2 linked regions of the Paludisphaera borealis genome follow. The protein of the gene in region 2 interacts with the protein of the main gene of each other region in a pairwise test. Links are inferred from orthologs where the notes say so. Each region holds a gene or a part of one and is shown on either strand. Other genes may lie near its edges. The genes, in order: BSF38_RS26090 and lpdA.

What was found.
Region 1: the proteins of lpdA (region 2) and BSF38_RS26090 interact in binary tests that used the Escherichia coli proteins (3 or more experiments, as listed by UniProt). The link is inferred for Paludisphaera borealis from one-to-one orthologs.

What each region holds. Positions count from the first base shown.
Region 1 is NZ_CP019082.1:6,740,533-6,744,038, forward strand. What follows is about bases 501-3,506. They hold BSF38_RS26090 (ATP-dependent helicase), read right to left. Parts: upstream 3,142-3,506; coding sequence 859-3,141; downstream 501-858. Other genes in these bases: BSF38_RS26085 (pyridoxine 5'-phosphate synthase), read right to left, coding at 501-815; acpS (holo-ACP synthase), read left to right, coding at 3,383-3,506. Also shown: more of BSF38_RS26085, read right to left, coding at 93-500. UniProt on the Escherichia coli protein: A helicase with DNA-dependent ATPase activity. Unwinds DNA duplexes with 3'-5' polarity. Translocates on single-stranded DNA with 3'-5' polarity. Initiates unwinding more efficiently from a nicked substrate than double-stranded DNA.
Region 2 is NZ_CP019082.1:5,702,799-5,718,739, forward strand. The notes cover bases 12,535-15,471. They hold lpdA (dihydrolipoyl dehydrogenase), read left to right. Parts: upstream 12,535-13,268; coding sequence 13,269-14,675; downstream 14,676-15,471. Other genes in these bases: odhB (2-oxoglutarate dehydrogenase complex dihydrolipoyllysine-residue succinyltransferase), read left to right, coding at 12,535-13,202; BSF38_RS22035 (hypothetical protein), read left to right, coding at 15,317-15,471. Also shown: BSF38_RS31760 (hypothetical protein), read right to left, coding at 1-5,541; purM (phosphoribosylformylglycinamidine cyclo-ligase), read right to left, coding at 5,909-6,976; BSF38_RS22005 (cytochrome c), read left to right, coding at 7,241-7,702; BSF38_RS22010 (lipoate--protein ligase family protein), read left to right, coding at 8,117-8,872; BSF38_RS22015 (2-oxoglutarate dehydrogenase E1 component), read left to right, coding at 9,145-11,961; more of odhB, read left to right, coding at 11,964-12,534; more of BSF38_RS22035, read left to right, coding at 15,472-15,604; BSF38_RS22040 (neutral/alkaline non-lysosomal ceramidase N-terminal domain-containing protein), read right to left, coding at 15,615-15,941. UniProt on the Escherichia coli protein: Lipoamide dehydrogenase is a component of the glycine cleavage system as well as of the alpha-ketoacid dehydrogenase complexes.

The sequences.
Region 1 (3,506 bases), 1.0 Mb from region 2 along the record:
CCGTCGCGACCGGAAATACGACATGGCTCCATGCAGGAGTGTTGCGGCTCGAAAACATGGGCTTCCCTCGCGGTCGAGTCGACGGAGGGGGATCAGGCCCGGACCTCGATGCAGTCTTTCATCTCGCGGACGGCGCGCTCCAGGCCCACGAAGAGGGAGCGGCTGACGATGCTGTGGCCGATGTTCAGCTCGGCCATCCGATCGAGCGCGGCCACGGCTTGGACGTTGCGGTAGTCGAGCCCGTGCCCGGCGTGCAGCTCGACGCCCGCGGCCGCGATCCGGGCCCCGGCCCGCCGCAGGGCGTCGAGTTCGACGTCGCGGTCGGACCCCTCGCGAGCGTTGGCGTAGCGGCCGGTGTGCAGCTCGATCGCGACGACCCCCAGCTCGATCCCCGCGTCGATCTCGGCAGGATCGGCGTCGAGGAAGAGCGCCGCGTGGATGCCGGCGTCACGCAGCCGCGCCACGGCCTCGGCGGTGCGGGAGCGGTGGGCGGTGACCGACAGCCCCCCCTCGGTCGTGATCTCCTCGCGGCGCTCGGGAACGAGCGTCACCTGGTCGGGCCGGTACTCCAGAGCCAGCGCGACCATCGCCGGATCGATGGAGAGTTCGAGGTTGAGGACGACCTGCACGGTCTCGCGGAGGATGCGGAGATCGCGATCCTGGATGTGGCGACGGTCCTCGCGCAGGTGGATCGTGATCCCGTCGGCGCCGCCGAGTTCGGCGATGGCCGCGGCCCAGACCGGGTCGGGCTCGCGCCCCTTCCGCGCCTGGCGGAGCGTGGCGACGTGGTCGATGTTGACGCCCAGTCGGGGCATTGTGGAACCTCCTTCTCGAATCTCTTCGCGTGTGCGGGCACGCTCAGCGGGTCGGTCGGCCGCCGGCCTTGCCGACGACCTTCAAGGGGGACTTGGCGAGCACGAACGTCTTCTCGCCCGAGAGCGTGAACGCGATCTTCCCCTTGCGGTTGGGCCCGGCGCCGTCGACCGAGACGATCCGTCCCAGGCCGTATTCGGGATGAAGCACCGACGCCCCCGGCCGGAAGGCGTCGAGATCGCTGGTCGGGGTGGTCGTTGGAAACGACCCGCCCCCGAGCTGCGCCGCGGTCGTGAGCCGGAACGCGGCGGGCGACGGCGTCGGATTCGGACGCGGCTCCGGTCGACGCGACGCGTAGCCCGAGGACGAAGACGACGAGGGCGACCATCCCCGTTCGCTCGTGACGACGCCCGAGCGGTCTTCGTAAACCATGAACTCCCTGGGAAGTTCGGTCAGGAATTGCGACTGCGCTGTGGCCTGCTGCTGGCCCCGAAAGCTCCGGATGCGGCAACGGCTCAGAAACAGTTCCCGCTTCGCCCGGGTGATGCCCACGAACAGCAGCCGGCGCTCTTCCTCCATCTCGCTGGGGTTGTCGAAAGCCCGGCTGTGAGGCAGGATGCCCGCCTCCAGGGCGACGATGAAGACGACCGGAAACTCCAGCCCTTTCGCCGCATGCAGCGTCATCAAGGTCACGGCCCCGGTCTGCTGGTCCCAGCGGTCGATCGGCGAGGCCAGAGTGATGTCGGACAGGAATTCCTGGATCGTGGCGCCGGCGTGCTCCGCGTCGAACTCGCGTGCCGCAGTAATCAGCTCTTCAAGGTTCGCCAGCCGGTCCTCGCCCTTGTCGCCCGGCTCGTCCTTCAAGTGCTGGCGATAGCCCGATTTCTCCATGAGCTGGAGGATCACCTTCTCGACCGAGTCATCGCGGAGCGCGGCCAACTCGTCGTAAAGCTGGGTGAAATCGAGAAACGCGCGGATCGCCTTGTCCTTCAGCCCCGGCACGCTCTTCGCTTTCCGGGCGGTCTCCAGCAGCGTCTCGCCGCGCTCGCGCGCGGCGCTGATCAGGTGCTCGAACGACGTCTTGCCCAGGCCCCGAGGGGGGACGTTGACGACCCGGGTGAAGGCCAGGTCGTCCTTGGGGTTGTTGATGAGATTGAGATACGAGACGACGTCCTTGACCTCTTGCCGTTCGTAGAACGAGACGCCGCCGATGATCTGGTAGGGGATGCGGGCCGACCGGAACGCCTGCTCGAAGGTGCGGGTCAGGGCCGTGATTCGGCAGAAGACCGCAACGTCGGAGTAGTTGTACGAGCCGTCGCGGACCAGCGATTGGATCCGGCCGGCGACCCCTTCGGCCTCGTCGCTCTCGCGGCCGTAGACGGTCAGATCGACCGGCTCACCGCGCGAGTTCTCGGTGATCAGCGCCTTGGGCTTGCGGTTGGTGTTGAACTGGATCAGGTGGTCGGCCACGCTGAGGATGTTCTTGGTGCTGCGGTAGTTGTGCTCGAGCTTGACCACCTTGACGAAGTTGTAGTCCTTCTCGAATTCGAGGATGTTCGAGAGGTTCGCCCCGCGCCAGCCGTAGATCGACTGGTCGGGGTCGCCGGTGACGCACAGGTTGGGGTGGTCGACCGAAAGGGCCCGGACGATGGCGTACTGCGCCATGTTCGTGTCCTGGTACTCGTCGACCAGGACGTAGCGGAACCGGGCGTCGAGGCTCGCCCGGACGTCCTTGTGATTCTTGAGAATGCTGACGACGTGGACCAGGAGGTCGTCGAAATCGACGGCCGAGGCACCCTTCAGGCGTTCTTCGTAAGCCGCGTAGACCTTGGCGACCAGGCGATCCTTGTCGTCTCGGGCGCGGAAGGCGAGCGACTTGGGGCTGGCCAGGTCGTTCTTGGCCTTGCTGATGGCCGACTCGATCTTTTCGGGGGTGATCGGCGGGTCTTCGATCCCGAGCGCGTCGAGGACCTCGCGAACCGTCTTCAGGCGGTCGGACTGGTCGTAGATCGTGAACGCCTTGTCGAGGCCCACGAGCGAGCCGTGGGTGCGCAGGAGCCGGGCGCAGAAGCCGTGGAACGTGCCGACCCAGACCCGGGCCCCCGGCGTGAGGGCCTCGATCCGCTCGCGCATCTCGCCGGCGGCCTTGTTGGTGAAGGTCAGCGCCAGGATGTTGTCGGCGGCGATCCCCTGCTTGAGCAGGTAGGCCACCCGGCGGGTGATGACGCGGGTCTTCCCGGAGCCCGCGCCGGCGAGGACGAGCATGGGGCCGTCGACGTGCATGACGGCTTCGCGCTGGGGGGTCGTGAGGTCGGCGAGAAGATCCATCGCGGTCGGTTCATCCCGAGCCGCCGGGGCCGTATTGGGGCGGCTCGCGGCTCCTGACGGAGTGGGTTGGTGCGGTCGTCGTGTCAACTCCCAAAGTATACCGGCGAGCCCCCCGAGCGGCGATCGGTTTTCGAGGCCGCGAGCAGGCCGCCCCCGCGCAACCGGGCGCATCCTACTCGCTTGCGGGGTCGGACGATAAACTGGGGGAAATCACCCGGATACCGCCAGGAGAATCGCACGCATGGAGATCGTCGGAATCGGAACGGACATCGTCGAGTGCCCTCGGATCGGCAAGATGATCGAGCAGTACGGCGAACTCTTCCTGCGGCGGATTTACACCGAGCGGGAGATCCGCTACTGCCAGT
Region 2 (15,941 bases):
TCGGGAGAGGGCGTTCTTGTAGCCTTCGACCCGGCCCCGGAATTCGGCGGGAGCCGCGAAGCGGACGCCCTCGTTCATGTTGCGGACCTCGTCGCGCGGCAGCGAGCCGCGGTCGGTGATGTTCTTCGTCGAGTACCGCCTGTGGCCTCCGAGATCCGGGAGGCCGGCGGATGGCGTGGCGTCCTTCGCGGAATCGCCCGGCTTGACGTCGATCTCGCGCCCGGGCCCGGCCGGGGCCGACTTGCCGCGCTCGTACTTCTTGACGAACTGCTGCATCTCGGACTTCGACATACCCGTCGCGGCTTCGATGTCGGGTGTGACGGCGTCCTTGGCAAGCAGGTCCTTGACTGTCCGGAGCACCATCTCGGATTGATCCTGATTCCGAGGCGCGACCGTATCGCCCGACTGGTCTTCGGGCTCCTTGGCCGTCGGCGACGGCGTTCCATCATCCTTGGCGTCAGCGGGTCTCGGATTCCCCGACCCCTCGTTGCCGCCCCCCCCCTTGGGAGTGGATCCGCTCTTCCCGCCCTGCTCCTTACCCTCGCCGCTCTGGTCCGTATTCTGCTCACCCTGCTGGTCGCCTTGCTGAGTTCCTTGACCTTGGCCCTCGGACTTCTGGCCTTGGCCTTCGCCCTTCTGACCCTGGCTCTCGGACTTCTGGCCCTGGCTCTCGGACTTCTGGCCTTGGCCTTGGCCCTTCTGGCCCTGGCTCTCGGACTTCTGACCTTGGCCTTCGCCCTTCTGACCCTGGCTCTCGGACTTCTGGCCTTGGCCTTCGCCCTTCTGGCCTTGGCCTTCGCCCTTCTGACCCTGGCTCTCGGACTTCTGGCCTTGGCCTTCGCCCTTCTGGCCTTGGCCTTCGCCCTTCTGACCCTGGCTCTCGGACTTCTGGCCTTGGCCTTCGCCCTTCTGACCTTGGCCTTCGCCCTTCTGACCTTGGCCTTCGCCTTTCTGCCCCTGTCCTTCGCCCTTCTGGCCCTTAGCGTCGCCTTTCGAGGCTTGGGCTTCTTTGCTTTGCTGCCCGTTTTGTTGGTCCTGGGCTTGGGAGGTCGAATCGTTCTGGGAGTCGTCGCGCTGCGGATTCGATTGATCCGGGCGGGTCGACTTGGGCTTCTGGGTGTCGCGTTCAGCCGAGGGCGGTTCTTCTTCGGGCGGAGGCTGCTGCTCGTCGCTCGGCTTGTCCTGGGCCGGAGGCTTGCTCTTGTACGGCTTCTTTTCCGGCGTCTTGGGCTTATCCTTCCCGTCCTTCTTGTACCGGTCCTCGTCGGACTTCTTGTCCGGCTCATCCTTCTTGGCCGCGGCGTCAGACTTCGCGTTCTTGGAGCTAGGATCGTCTTTCTTGGCCTTGGCGTTCTGATCCTTCTTCGCCTTCTCGTCGGCTTGAACCTGTGAGCCGTCGGGCTTGGCGTTCTTGTCGTCGCGAGCGGTCTGGTCTTTCTTCGCCTTCTCGTCGGCTTGAACCTGTGAGCCGTCGGGCTTGGCGTTCTTGTCGTCGCGAGCGGTCTGGTCTTTCTTCGCCTGCTCGTCGGCCTGAGCCTGCGAGCCATCGGCCTTGCGCTGCGACTTCTCACTGTCGCCCGCGTTGGGTTCGGCGTTCTTGTCGTCAGGGGACTTGGCCCCCGTTTCGACGCCGCGCGGATCGGGACCGCGATGGTCGATGTCGCGCGGGTCGATGACGCGATCCTTCATAACGTCGTCGCGTTTCGTCTGCGGTTTGGTCTGGGGATCGCCGGATTCCTTGGTCGATTTCGGCTTGCCTTGAGCTTCCTTATCGGTCGCCGGGCTCGGTTGCCCGGTCTCGTCGCCCTTGGGCTGAGAGTTCTCGGTGGCGGGGCCTTCGGCTTGCTTGGAGCCATCGGCCTTGGAGCCTTCGGCCTGCTTGGAGCCGTCGGCCTTGGAGCCTTCGGCCTGCTTGGAACCGTCGGCCTTGGAGCCTTCGGCCTGCTTGGAGCCATCGGCCTTGGAGCCTTCGGCCTGCTTGGAGCCGTCGGCCTTGGAGCCTTCGGCCTGCTTGGAACCGTCGGCCTTGGAGCCTTCGGCCTGCTTGGAGCCGTCGGCCTTGGAGCCTTCGGCCTGCTTGGAACCTTCGGCCTTGGAGCCTTCGGCCTGCTTGGAGCCGTCGGCCTTGGAGCCTTCGGCTTTCTTGGAACCTTCGGCCTTGGAGCCTTCGGCTTGCTTGGAACCTTCGGCCTTTGAGCCTTCGGCTTGCTTGGAACCTTCGGCCTTTGAGCCTTCGGCTTGCTTGGAGCCTTCGGCCTTGGAGCCTTCGGCCTGCTTGGAGCCGTCGGCCTGCTTGGAACCGTCGGCCTTGGAGCCTTCGGCCTGCTTTGAACCGTCGGCCTTGGAGCCTTCGGCCTGCTTGGAGCCTTCGGCCTGCTTGGAGCCGTCGGCTTGCTTGGAACCTTCGGCCTTGGAACCGTCGGCCTTTGAGCCTTCGGCTTGCTTGGAACCTTCGGCCTTGGAGCCTTCGGCTTGCTTGGAGCCTTCGGCTTGCTTGGAGCCATCGGCCTTGGAGCCATCGGCCTGCTTGGAGCCTTCGGCTTGCTTGGAACCGTCGGCCTTGGAGCCGTCGGCCTGCTTGGAACCGTCGGCCTTTGAGCCTTCGGCCTGCTTGGAGCCGTCGGCCTTGGAGCCGTCGGCCTTGGAGCCGTCGGCCTGCTTGGAACCTTCGGCCTTGGAGCCTTCGGCCTGCTTGGAGCCGTCGGCCTTGGAGCCTTCGGCTTGCTTGGAACCTTCGGCCTTGGAACCGTCGGCCTTTGAGCCTTCGGCTTGCTTGGAACCTTCGGCCTTTGAGCCTTCGGCTTGCTTGGAGCCTTCGGCCTGCTTGGAGCCGTCGGCCTGCTTGGAACCGTCGGCCTTGGAGCCTTCGGCCTGCTTTGAACCGTCGGCCTTGGAGCCTTCGGCCTGCTTGGAGCCTTCGGCCTGCTTGGAGCCGTCGGCCTGCTTGGAGCCGTCGGCTTGCTTGGAACCTTCGGCCTTGGAGCCTTCGGCTTGCTTGGAACCGTCGGCCTTGGAGCCTTCGGCCTGCTTGGAACCGTCGGCCTTGGAGCCTTCGGCCTGCTTTGAACCGTCGGCCTTGGAGCCTTCGGCCTGCTTGGAACCGTCGGCCTTTGAGCCTTCTTCTTGCTTTGAGCCTTCGGCTTGCTTGGAGCCTTCGGCCTTTGAGCCTTCTTCTTGCTTTGAGCCTTCGGCTTGCTTGGAACCGTCGGCCTTTGAGCCTTCGGCCTGCTTGGAGCCGTCGGCCTTGGAGCCTTCGGCCTGCTTGGAGCCGTCGGCCTTGGAGCCTTCGGCTTGCTTGGAACCGTCGGCCTTGGAGCCTTCGGCTTGTTTTCCAGCTTGTTTCTGCTGGTCGTCGCCGGCGTCGGGCTGATTCGGGGTCTCGCTCCGCTCGCCTTGCTTGACTTCCGAGCCGGCGGATTCGCCGCCGGTGTTACGGCGCGGTTGGGGCGTGTTGGATCCGTCGGACGGGGCGGGTTCTTGCTTCTGAGGACGCTCGGACGGGTTGGCTTGACCGTCGTTCGGTTGAGACTCGCCCTTCTGGCCTTGCTTCGTGTCGCCGTTGCGGCCGGCGGGGGAAGGCTTGTCGTTGTTTGGCAGGGTGCCCGTCTTCTTGAGGCCCTCGGTCAACTGCTGCATCCGCGGGTCGTCGCGAGCCGAGTTGGGCTCGGTCGCCCCGTTCTGGTCGTTCGCGCCGTCCTTGCCGGCCTGGTCGTCGCGGTTTTGCTGGTTCGCGTTCTCACGGTCGGCCGACGGGGTGCTGGATCCGGTTCCGGTGCCGGCGCCCTCTTGTTGGTCGGGGCCGCGCTGGTTGTCTTCGCGATTTTCGGCGCCGCCTTGATCTTTTCCGTCTTGTTTGTCGGCCGGGTCGCGCTGGTCGGGTGCGGTTCGCGGCTGGTCGTTGTTGTCGGCCTGCGGCGGCTGGCTCTGCTCGAACTGCTTGCGGTCCTCGGCCTGCTGCTCCTCGATCTTCTTCTGCTCGGGAGGGGCGACGGCCTCGCCGACTTCGATGGTCTGCTTGGTGGTTTCCATCCGGTTCGAGGTCGGCTCGCGGTTGTCGCGGACGGTCAGCCAGTACGAGAGGGTCGAGCCGGGCTTGACGCGGAGCGCGGCCAGATCCAGCGTCTCGGTGACCTGGAACTCCGGCGTGGGGGGGCGGCCTTCGAGGAGGTTCTTGGAGACGAGGTGGTCGTTGCCCTGGACGACGTGGAGGGTCGCGTCCTTGACTCCCTGGTCGTCGGAGCCGGTGGCCACCATGTCGACCTTGACGTTGACCGGAACCTTGACGGTCGGCTTGTCGGGGCGGAGGAACTTGGCGGTGGGCTGGTTGTCCTTGTGCGCGACGATGCTATAGACCACCGGTCTGGGGTTCAACTGCCCGCCTGTCGTGCGAAAGTTGATCGTGTAGGTGCCGTCCTGCTCGACCTTGAACTTGCCCGTCAGCTGCCTGGGGTCTTGTTCCGAGACCGTCATGCTCGCCGGCACGCCGGTGGTTAGGTTCAGGGTGGCGAGCCGGGCGGGCTCGTTGGTCGTGGCGTGGACGGTGACGATGGTCCCCTCGATCGCCTCGACGTCGCCCCCCTCGATGTTGGTGCGTGGCGGGATCTTGGTGTATTGGGGGAACTCATAGTCGATCGAGACCGACGTGACCATCGGCGCGGGCAGGACGGTCAGGACGTACCGGAGCGACTCGGCGTCGTTGGCCGTGAGGTAGTAATCGAGGGTCTGCTCGACGCTGGTTAGGGTCGTCTGCCAGGGGTCGTAGTAGTTCTTGCCCGGCTCGAACTCCTTGACCGCGAAGAATTTGCCGCCGTCGGTGCTGTAGTGGAGCTTGACCTTCTCGGGGCGGACGCCCTGGACGTCGACCGTGAACGTGACGTGCGTGCCGGCGACGACCTTGGAAAGCTCGGCGTTGGGGCCGGGCTTGATGTTCACCAGCTTGGTGTTGGTGGGCCGGACCACGTCGGCGAGGAACGCGCGCTTGGTGGAATCGAGGATGCTCTTGGGGGTGAACGCGGCGTAAAGGCAGAAGGCGACGACGATTCCGCAGAGCGCGTAGGCCGTCTGCATCGCCCGCTGCTGGTTGACCACCTGGTCGAGCTCGACGTGCGTCAAGTCGTTCACGGCCCGGGCTTCGAGCGCCGCCATCACGGTCTTGGAGACCTGGCCCTGGTGGCGGCGCAGCTCCAGGTAATTGATGAGGCTGTTCTTGATCGTCGGGTCGGCGCCCTCGATCGTCTTGGCGGCGTAGACCGCATTGATCGAGAACAAGAGCGGCAGCACGATCTTGTAGAGCGAAAACCCAAACGCCGCCGTAAGCCCCAGGACGAGAATCGCCTGGCGGGCGACGATCGGGAGGCCCAGGGCGTGGTCGAGGACGACTTCGAGCAGCAACACGAGCGCGACGCCGGCCAGCAGCATGAGGCAGGCGGTGACGAAATCGGTGTACTTGATCCGCGATCGCGTGCGAGCGATCTGGTGCTCGATGAACTCTTTGTAGTCCAGGAGTTTGCCTTGCGGCTGCGTCTGGGCGCCCAGCGTCATATCGCCTGACTCCTCGAGTTGTGCGAACCGGGCCTCTCGACTCGACTTGTGCGATCCATTATACGTCAAGCCGACGCGAAAAGAACGATCAACGCAACGAACCCGTTCGTTTTCAGGCGGCGCGACGGCTTAGGCTCATTCGTCGGGTGGCTGGGGAGGAGCGAAGCGACGCCCCAGGATAGACGCCGCGGCACCCGCATCTGTGGCATGCTGCCACAGCCACCCAACTCAGAGAGGGCGGTAAGGCGAAAAGGGGGGGGCGTCGGATGGCTGGGGAGGAGCGAAGCGACGCCCCAGGATAGACGCCGCGGCACCCGCATCTGTGGCATGCTGCCACAGCCACCCATCCGACGTCGGGTCGACGGCCTCAGGCCCATTCGACCTCGCGGTTTCCGGGGACGACGTCGCCGATGATCCAGGCGGGGATCTTGGCTTTCTGGTTGATGTGGCGGACGATCGACTCGGCGTAGTACTCGGCGACGATCATCGTCATGCCGACGCCCATGTTGAAAACCCGAAACATCTCGTCGTCGTTGATCGAGCCGAGGCTCTGGAGCCAGGGGAAGACCGGGGGGACGTCCCACGAGCCGCGCCGGAGGACCACGCCGAGGCCCTCGGGGAGGATGCGGGGGGTGTTGTCGGTTAGGCCGCCGCCGGTGATGTGGGCGATGCCGTGGACGATCCGCTTGACCCGGTAGTTCCGGTAGACTTCCTTGAGCGCCCGGGTGTAGATCCGGGTGGGGGCGAGCAGCTCGTCGGCGACGGTCCGGCCCAGGGCCTCGACGTGGTCGTCGTAGGCGAGGCCGGCGTGGTCGAAGACGATCTTGCGGGCCAGGCTGTAGCCGTTGGAATGGAGGCCCGAGGAGGCCAGCCCGATGACCTTGTCGCCGGCCCGGACGTCTTGCCCGTTGAGGAGCAGCTTGCGCTCGACCACGCCCAGGCAGAAGCCCGCCAGGTCGTACTCGCCGGGCTGGTAGAACTCGGGGAGGATGGCCGTCTCGCCGCCGATCAGGGCGCATTCGGCCTCGATGCAGCCGTCGCTGATCCCCTTGACGACCTGGGTGGTCAACTCGGGGTCGTCCTTGCTCATGGCGACGTAATCGAGGAACAGCAGCGGCTCGGCGCCGGCGCAGAGGCAGTCGTTGACCGACATCGCCACCAGGTCGACGCCGACCGTCGAGTGCCGGCCGGTCGCGAACGCCAGCTTGAGCTTGGTGCCGACGCCGTCGGTCGAGGCCACGAGCACGGGGTCGCGGTAGGTCCGCGACAGCAGCCCGATGTGGGCGTCGAGCCGAAACAGTCCCGCGAAGCCGTCCTTCCACTCCATGACTCGCGGCGTGAACGTCCGGCGCATGAGCGGAGGAAGCCGGGCCATCGTCTCGTCATAGGTGTTCAGGTCGACGCCGGCCGATCGATAATCCAGTGGCTCGCTCATATCCGTCCGCAAGGAGGGGAAAATCGGGATTCCAGAGACAACGGCATTCAAGAATCATCGCCGACCAACGCCGACGCCGACAAGATGCAATCGCCGTCGGGCCGAGGGTTCGCATGAGACTCAACTCCTTGATCGAACCCGACGATGGGGATAGATTAAGGTTCCCCGGACCGAACTGCGAGGTTTCGGTCGACCAATCGGACCCGCCCGTTTTTTCCTTACTCCGCAAGCATGCTCCCGATTCCGCACAGGAGTTTCTCAATCATGAACCGCAAGTGGTTTGGTTTGGCCGTGGGCCTCGCCCTCGGGTTGGGCATGGGTATGACCGCCCTGACGTTCGCCGCCGACGAGAAGGAAACTGAACTCGGCAAGCTCATGGAGAAGGTCCAGAAGAACAAGACCACGATCACCAAGGGCACGCGCAACGTCGCTGCGTACAAGAAGTCGCAGGCGGAGATCGAGAAGGCCGCCAAGGATTGGGTGAAGCAGGCCAAAGAGGCCAAGCCCCACAACGAGGTCGTCAAGTCCGCCAAGGGCGAGGCCGACCCGCAGAAGAAGTGGGACGAACTGATGGACCTCTGGGGCAAGGAGTCGCAGAAGCTCGCCGACCTCGTCGCCAAGAGCGAGTCGACCCAGAAAGACGCCAAGGACCAGCTCAATACGATCAACAAGACCTGCACCGAGTGCCACCAGGTCTTCCGCGTCGACGCCGACGAGAAGTTCTGAGGCGAGGGGCCACGAGTTCGGTTCGGTCCGGTTCGGTTCGAGCCCGTGCCACCCCCGAATAATACAAGCCCGAAGCGCCAGCGAGTGCATGGTTTCGGCGTCGGCTGATTCAGCACGATCGCTGGGAAGGCACGCGCTGGCGCTTCGAGCTGCTCTGAAAATACTCCCGCGAGGTCATGCCCCGATACAAACCCGAAGCGCCAGCGAGTGCATGTTCTCCGGTGCTCGGCTCGGGAATGCACTCGCTGGCGCTTCGGGCTTGTATCGTGCCCGGGCGACCGCGATCCCCATTTTCAGACTGCTCTGATTCCCCCTTTTCGCCTTACCGCCCTGTCCGGTCGAATGATAGACTTCGGCGCGGTCCCGTCCGACGGGGGGAACCGCGGTGGCATGGAGCGGAAGGGGAGTCCCGAGGTGAGTGGTTCAACCGACTGGAGGGTCGACGTCGGCTGGCTCGACCTGACGCTGCCGACCGTCGAGGAGAACCTGGCGGTCGACGAGGCGCTGCTGGTCGCCGCCGACGAGCGCAACGGCAAGGCGGTGTTGAGGTTCTGGGAACAGCCGGGCTCGGCCGTGGTGCTCGGCGCGTCGCGGCGGATCGACGCCGACGTCCAGGTCGAGCGGTGCGTCGCGGACGGCGTGCCGATCGCGAGGCGGTCGAGCGGCGGGGGCTCGGTCTTGATCGGTCCGGGGGCGTTGAACGTCACGCTCGTCCTGCCGATCGCCGCCAACCCCGCGCTGGCGACGGTGGACGGGGCGCAGAGTTCGGTGCTGGAACGGATCGCGGCGGGAATCCGGGTCGGCGGGGCGGCCGTCGAGGTTTGCGGCTCGGGCGACCTGACGGTCGGCGGCAGGAAGTTCGCGGGGAGCGCCCAGCGGCGGCTCAAGAACTGGATTCTGGTCCACGCGTCGATCCTCTACGATCTTCCTATCCACCGTATTGATCGGTACTTGCGTCTTCCCGGCCGGCAGCCGACGTATCGGCGGGGGAGATCGCACGAGGATTTCTTGATGAATCTGCCGATTTCTCGTACAATCTTATGCGATTTGATCCGCTCGACGTGGTCACCCTCCTCTCTTCTCACTGCGACGTCGGATGTTCCCCAAGATCTCCTCGAAAGTCTACTCGCCGAGAAGTTCGCGAACCGATCTTGGATCGAGCGACTATGACGCCGAGGCGACGGAGCCGCCGGAAGTGATGCAGCGACGGCGAAATCAACCGATTGAGCGTGTGTCTCAAACGCGCAACGGGTCCGTAGCCGTCTATAGTACTGAGATGGGCGGCGCGCGCCGTTCGGATCGGGGAGTCGCCGAATCAACGGACAGGCGGAGGGGGGCCGGCAACGCGGGTCGGCCCTCCTCCGCCCGTTCGTCTTTCTTACGTCAAGTCCGCGGCTCGTCCCGGGGCCTTGAGGCCGGGATCAGCCAGGAGATCCATTTCGATGACACGCACGTCGGTCGCGAGCCGAGCGAACCTGGGCCTGGTCGAAGACTACCACCAGCGGTGGCTGACTGATCCTGACTCGGTCGACGAGTCGTGGCGCAGTTTCTTCGAGGGTTACGAGCTCGGCAAGACGCCGCTGAAAACCGAGGCCGCCGCGTTCGGTGCCGGACCTCCTCCGGCCCAGGAGGCGGTCAAGGGTGTGACCCGCCTGGTCGACGCCTACCGCGAGCTGGGCCACACGCTGGCCGACCTCGACCCCCTCAAGCTCACCCCGCGGCGGCAGTCCGACGAGCAGCTCGACCTTGCCGCCTTCGGCCTGTCCGCGGCCGACATGGATCAGGTGTTCTACTCCAAGCTCGCCGACCACGACCACTGCACGCTCCGCGAGCTGCTGGCGATCCTTCGCGAGACGTACTGCCGGACCATCGGCGTCGAGTTCATGCACATCCGCAACATGGAGGTGCGCCGCTGGCTGCTGGATCGGATGGAGCCGATCCGCAACCACCCCCGGTTCGACCTCAAGAAGAAGCGGCGGATCGTCTACAAGCTGAACGCCGCCGAGCTGTTCGAGACCTTCCTCCACAAGAACTACGTGGGGCAGAAGCGGTTCTCGCTCGAAGGGGGGGAGATGCTGATCCCGCTGCTCGACTCCCTCATCGAGCGCGCGGCCGGCTACGGGGTGCTCGAAATCGTCATGGGGATGCCCCACCGGGGGCGGCTCAACGTGCTGGCGAACATCCTCCACAAGCCGTACGGCCTGATCTTCAGCGAATTCGAGGGCAACATGCCCGAGACCGTCGCCGGCGACGGCGACGTCAAGTACCACCTGGGCTTCTCGGCCGACCACGTGACCCAGGACAAGCACACGGTCCACCTGACGCTCACCCCCAACCCCAGCCATCTTGAGGCGGTCAACCCGGTCGTCGAGGGGCGGATGCGGGCCAAGCAGAGGCGCAACAAGGACACGGCCCGCAAACTCGGGGTGCCGATCCTGATCCACGGCGACGCGGCGTTCGCCGGCCAGGGGCTGGTCGCCGAGACGCTCAACCTCTCGCAGCTTCACGGTTACCGGACCGGCGGCACGGTCCACATCGTGGTCAACAACCAGATCGGCTTCACCACCTCGCCCGCCGACGCCCGGTCGACCCGCTACTGCACCGACGTCGCGAAGATGATCGAAGTGCCGATCTTCCACGTCAACGGCGAGGACCCCGAGGCGGTCGTCTTCGTCGCCGAGCTGGCGATGGACTTCCGCCAGACCTTCGGCCAGGACGTGGTGATCGACATGGTCTGCTACCGGCGCCACGGCCACAACGAGGGGGACGAGCCGGGGTTCACCCAGCCGATCATGTACGAGAAGATCCGCAACCGGATCAGCATCCGCGAGCTGTACACCGAGCAACTGGTGATGGCGGGCGAGCTTTCGAGCCAAGAGGCCGAGACCATCGCCGAGACGTTCGCCGAGAAGATGCAGGAAGTGTTCGAGGAGGTGAAGGTCCGCGGGATCGAACCGCGCGTCGTCCCCCCCGGGTACTCGTCGGGGCCGTGGGCCGATCTGACGCCGACGTTCTCGTTCGAGCCGGTCGACACCGGGGTCTCGTACGAGAAGCTCGAAGCGATCACGGCCGTCCCCGCCAACCCCCCCGAAGGCTTCACCGCCAATCACAAGCTGACCCGGATCTTCCAGGCTCGGGTCAAAACCATGCAGGAGCGGGGCGCGGTCGACTGGGCGTTCGCCGAGAGCCTGGCGTTCGGCTCGCTGCTGGTCGAAGACACGCCGGTCCGCCTGAGCGGTCAGGACAGCCGCCGGGGCACGTTCAGCCAGCGGCACGCGGTCTTGATCGACCAGCACACCGGCCAGCCCTGGATTCCGCTCAACAACGTCGCCGCCGGCCAGGCGCAGTTCTGCGTCTACGACAGTTTTCTGTCCGAGGCCGCCGTGCTCGGCTTCGACTACGGCTACTCGCTTGACGAGCCGTTCATGCTCATCATGTGGGAGGCCCAGTTCGGCGACTTCGCCAACGGCGCCCAGGTCATCATCGACCAGTTCATCGCCTCGGCCGCATCGAAGTGGGGACGCGGCAGCGGCCTGGTCATGCTCCTTCCTCACGGCTACGAAGGGCAGGGGCCCGAGCACTCCAGCGCCCGTCTCGAGCGTTACCTCCAGCTCTGCGCCGAGGAGAACATCCAGGTCGCCGTCCCCTCGACGCCGGCCCAGTATTTCCACCTGCTGCGGCGGCAAGTCCGGCGCAACTTCCGCAAGCCGCTGGTGGTGATGACGCCCAAGAGCCTCTTGCGGCACAAGGCGGCGGTCTCGCCCGTCGATCAACTGGTCGTCGGTCAATATCACGACGTGCTCGACGATCCCGACTCGCCCGATCGCGCCCGGCGGCTGTTGCTCTGCTCGGGCAAGGTCTATTACGACCTCGTGGCCAAGCGCCAAGAAGTCGGCAAGGAACGCGAGGTCGCCATCGTCCGGCTGGAGCAGCCCTACCCCTGGCCGGCCGACGAGCTGAAGCGGATCTTCGACCGCTATCCGGCGGTTCGCGAGTGGGTCTGGGTTCAGGAAGAGTCGCAGAACATGGGCGCTTGGACTTTCGTCGCGCCTCGGTTGGCGGAGCTGATGGGAGTTCCGTTCCAGTACGTCGGCCGAGACGCGAGCGCCAGCCCGGCCACGGGCTCGAAGTTGGTTCACGACCGCGAGCAGTCCGAACTGGTCGAGGCGGCCGTGGTCGGCGCCGCGGTCCCCCATCTCGTCACCGCAACCCCCGTCCGCGCGCTGGCCGCCGCCGGCCTACGGCAAGGAGTGAGCTGAAGATGTCCGCTGTTTCGATTAGCGTTCCAGGGGTTGGTGAATCGATCTCGGAAGGAATTCTCTCGCGTTGGCTCGTCGCCGACGGCTCGCAGGTGAAAGCCGGCGACCCCCTGTTCGAGCTGGAGACCGACAAGGCGACCAACATCGTCCCCGCGCCGGCGTCGGGCGTGCTCAAGGTCGGCGCGGCCGAGGGGGACGTCGTCGCCATCGGCGCGAACATCGGCACGATCGATCCGTCGGGTGCCCCCGCGTCGGCCGCCAAGGCCGTCGTCCTCGCCGAGTCGGCCGCCGCGAAGCCCGCGGCCGCGAACGCCGCCGGCGGCTCGACGGCGACGCTCGCCCCGTCCGTCCGTCGGATCGTCGCCGAGGAAGGGGTCGACGCGTCGCAGGTCGCCGGCACCGGTCGTGACGGCCGGATCACTAAGGGCGACGTGCTGGGACACCTCGAACAAGGCGCGGCGACGAAGCCGGCCCAAGCGGCCCCGGCCGCTCCCCCCGCCCCTGTCGCCAAGCCGGCCGCTCCGGTCGCCCCCGGGCGCGGCGAGCGCGAGACCCGGCAGCGGATGAGCGGGTTGCGGCAGCGGATCGCGCAGCGGCTGGTCGAGGTCCAGCAGACCGCCGCCATCCTGTCGACCTTCAACGAGGTCGACATGTCCCGCGTCATGGACCTGCGCGCCAAGTACAAGGATAAGTACCAGAAGACCCACGGCGTGTCCCTGGGCTTCATGTCGTTCTTCGTCAAGGCGACGATCGAGGCGATCAAGGCCTTCCCGGCCGTCAACGCCCGGATCGAGGGGAACGAGATCGTCTACCAGAACTACTTCAACATCGGGGTGGCGGTCAGCACCGAGCGCGGGCTGATGGTGCCCGTGCTCCGCGACGCCGACACGCTCTCGTTCGCTGGGATCGAGAAGGCCATCGGCGAATTCGCCGACAAGGCCCGCAAGGGGACGATCGGCGTCGACGACCTCCAGGGCGGCACGTTCACGATCACCAACGGCGGCGTCTTCGGCTCGCTGCTCTCGACCCCGATCCTCAACCCTCCCCAGAGCGGCATCCTCGGCATGCACGCGATCAAGAAGCGTCCGGTGGTCGTCGACGACCAGATCGTGATCCGGCCGATGATGTACCTGGCGCTCTCCTACGACCACCGGCTGATCGACGGCCGCGAAGCCGTCAGCGCCCTGGTTCGGATCAAGGATTGCCTCGAAGACCCCGAGCGCATGCTGCTGTCGATCTGAGGCTGAAACGACCGCGTCGCGGCGGCGGGCTTACGAGATCCCTTCGAACACGATGAGGAGAATTCGGTGGCGGAACGGTACGACTTGGTGGTCGTCGGGGCGGGACCCGGGGGCTATGTGGCCGCGATCCGGGCGGCCCAGCTTGGCATGAAGGTCGCCTGCGTCGAGAAGCGGTCGGACCTGGGCGGGACCTGCCTCAACATCGGCTGCATCCCCAGCAAGGCGCTGCTCGATTCGAGCGAGTTGTACCACCTGGCGAAGGAGCGGTTCAGCAAGCACGGAATCAAGGTGGGAAGCCTCGCCCTCGACGTCCCGGCGATGCTCAAGCGCAAAGACGAAGTCGTCAAGGGCCTCACCGACGGCGTCCGCTACCTGTTCCGCAAGAACAAGATCGAGCCGATCTTCGGCGCGGCCAAGCTGACCTCGCCGACGACCCTTCAGGTCGCCAAGAACGAAGGGGGGACGGTCGACCTCGAAGCCGGCCACATCCTCCTGGCCACCGGCTCGGAGCCCACTCCACTTCCCTTCCTGCCGTTCGACGGCAAGACCGTCGTCAGTTCCACCGAGGCCCTTTGCTTCGACAAAGTGCCCGAGCACCTGGTCGTGATCGGCGGCGGCGTCATCGGCCTGGAGCTGGGCTCGGTCTGGAAGCGGCTCGGCGCGAAGGTCACGGTCATCGAGTTCCTGCCCCGGATCGTCCCCACGGCCGACCTGGAGATGGGGGCCTTGCTCCACAAGAGCCTGGTCAAGCAGGGGCTCGAATTCCACCTCGAAACCAAGGTCACCGGCGCGAAGGTCGAGGGTGCCAAGGCGACCGTCACCGCCCAGACCAAGGACGGCAAGACGCTCTCGGTCCCCTGCGACAAGATCCTGGTCGCCGTCGGCCGGAGAGCGTACAGCGAAGGGCTCGACCTGGCGAAGGCGGGCGTGACGGTCGACGCGCGCACCGGCAAGGTCGCGGTCGACGGCCGTTTCCGCACCAACGTGCCGACGATCTCCGCGATCGGCGACCTGATCGACGGGCCGATGCTCGCCCACAAGGCCGAGGACGAGGGGGTCGCGTTCGCCGAGATCCTCGCCGGCAAGTCGGGGCACGTCGACTACAACACGATCCCCAACGTCGTCTACACCTGGCCCGAGCTGGCGAGCGTGGGCCAGACCGAGGAGCAACTCAAGGAGCAGGGGGTCGGCTACCGAGTCGGCAAGTTCCCGTTCCTCGCCAACGGCCGGGCCAAGGCGATGGACGAGACCGAAGGGCTCGTCAAGATCCTCGCCGACGCCAAGACCGACCGCGTGCTCGGCGTCCACATCCTCGGCCCCCGCGCCTCGGACCTGATCTCCGAAGCCGTCACGGTCATGGAGTTCGCCGGCTCGTCCGAGGATATCGCCCGCATCTGCCACGCCCACCCGACCCTCAGCGAAGCCGTCCGCGAAGCGGCCCTGGCCGTCGACAAGCGGGCGATTCATAGCTGACCGGAGGGGGGCTCACGAAAAAATTCGGTTCTTTGTCGGGAGAACGCCAAACCGACATTGAACCCGATTCGTCTCCTCGGTAATATGTCTTCAGTTCGACGTGAAACACGCCGATGAATATCTTAGCGAGATTCATCAGCATCACGTTCGGGGGATTAGCTCAGCTGGGAGAGCGCTTGCATGGCATGCAAGAGGTCGGGGGTTCAAATCCCCCATCCTCCACTTCTCGTCAACGATCGGGTTTGACAAAGACTCGGTCGTCCCACCTTTTATCCGCATCTAGCTTCGCAACCAACTTTCATTCATCCGGTTCGCGGCTATCATCGGCCGCTTCGAGCCGCTTCAATCTCTCCACGGTTTGGTGCTCTCCTGTTTTGGGAGTTCCGCCGTGGAGTTTTTCCTTTTCGGTCGCTCCCGCACCGTCGAGGTCTATCGCGGTTGCCGGACACGGGTTTCTCGCACCGAGGACGGTGTGAGGAAGCCCTAGGCGAAGCTTCAGCGCGTCATGGTCCGTCCCTCCCGGACCCTCGCGCCGGGTGACGCGTCGACTGGCTTGGACTGGATGGAATGGAAAGGAAGTGGTCCGTAGGTCGAGGACTCGACCGACCGGCTTGGCGCTCCGCCGATTGGGAGTAGGTTCGATGCATGAGCCCTGGTTGACTGATCAGATCCGATCCCGAGTCTTCGTCGTCCACCTGCCCGGGATGACCCGCGAGCGCGAGCGGGCGCTCATCCGCCGTTGCAGCCTGCTGGCCCGTACCGCCTTGGCGGCTGGCGTGCCTCTGACCGTCGCCTGGAACATGCTCGGCGAGCGGATCGAGTGGTTGTCCGCCCGCCTCCGCACCGAGCACGAGCGCGAGTCGTTCGCGGCCGTCATGCACCGGCTTCGCCTCGAACTCTTCCAGGATCGCGCCTACGCCTCGCGCTGAGCAACTCCGTTCAGGGCGCCGGTTGCGGCTGCTCGCCGGGGAACTTGCCACGGAGCCGGAACAGGTCGACGAGGGCCCGATCGATCATCCGTTCCCCCGCTCCCAGGGCGATGGGCGACATCGTGGCGTCGGCGCCGTAGCCCCCTTCGGCGGCGGCCTCGATGGTCGGGAAGTAGAGAAAGTGGCCGTTGCAATAGCCGAAGACCAGCGCGTGCGGCAGGTCGGCCCGCTCCCGCAATCGCAGGGCGTGCTGACAGAACGGCTCGCCGGGCAGGGCGACGACGCCAAGCTGATCGCCCAGAAGCACGGTCGTCGTCTCGGTCTTCATGCCGTCGCC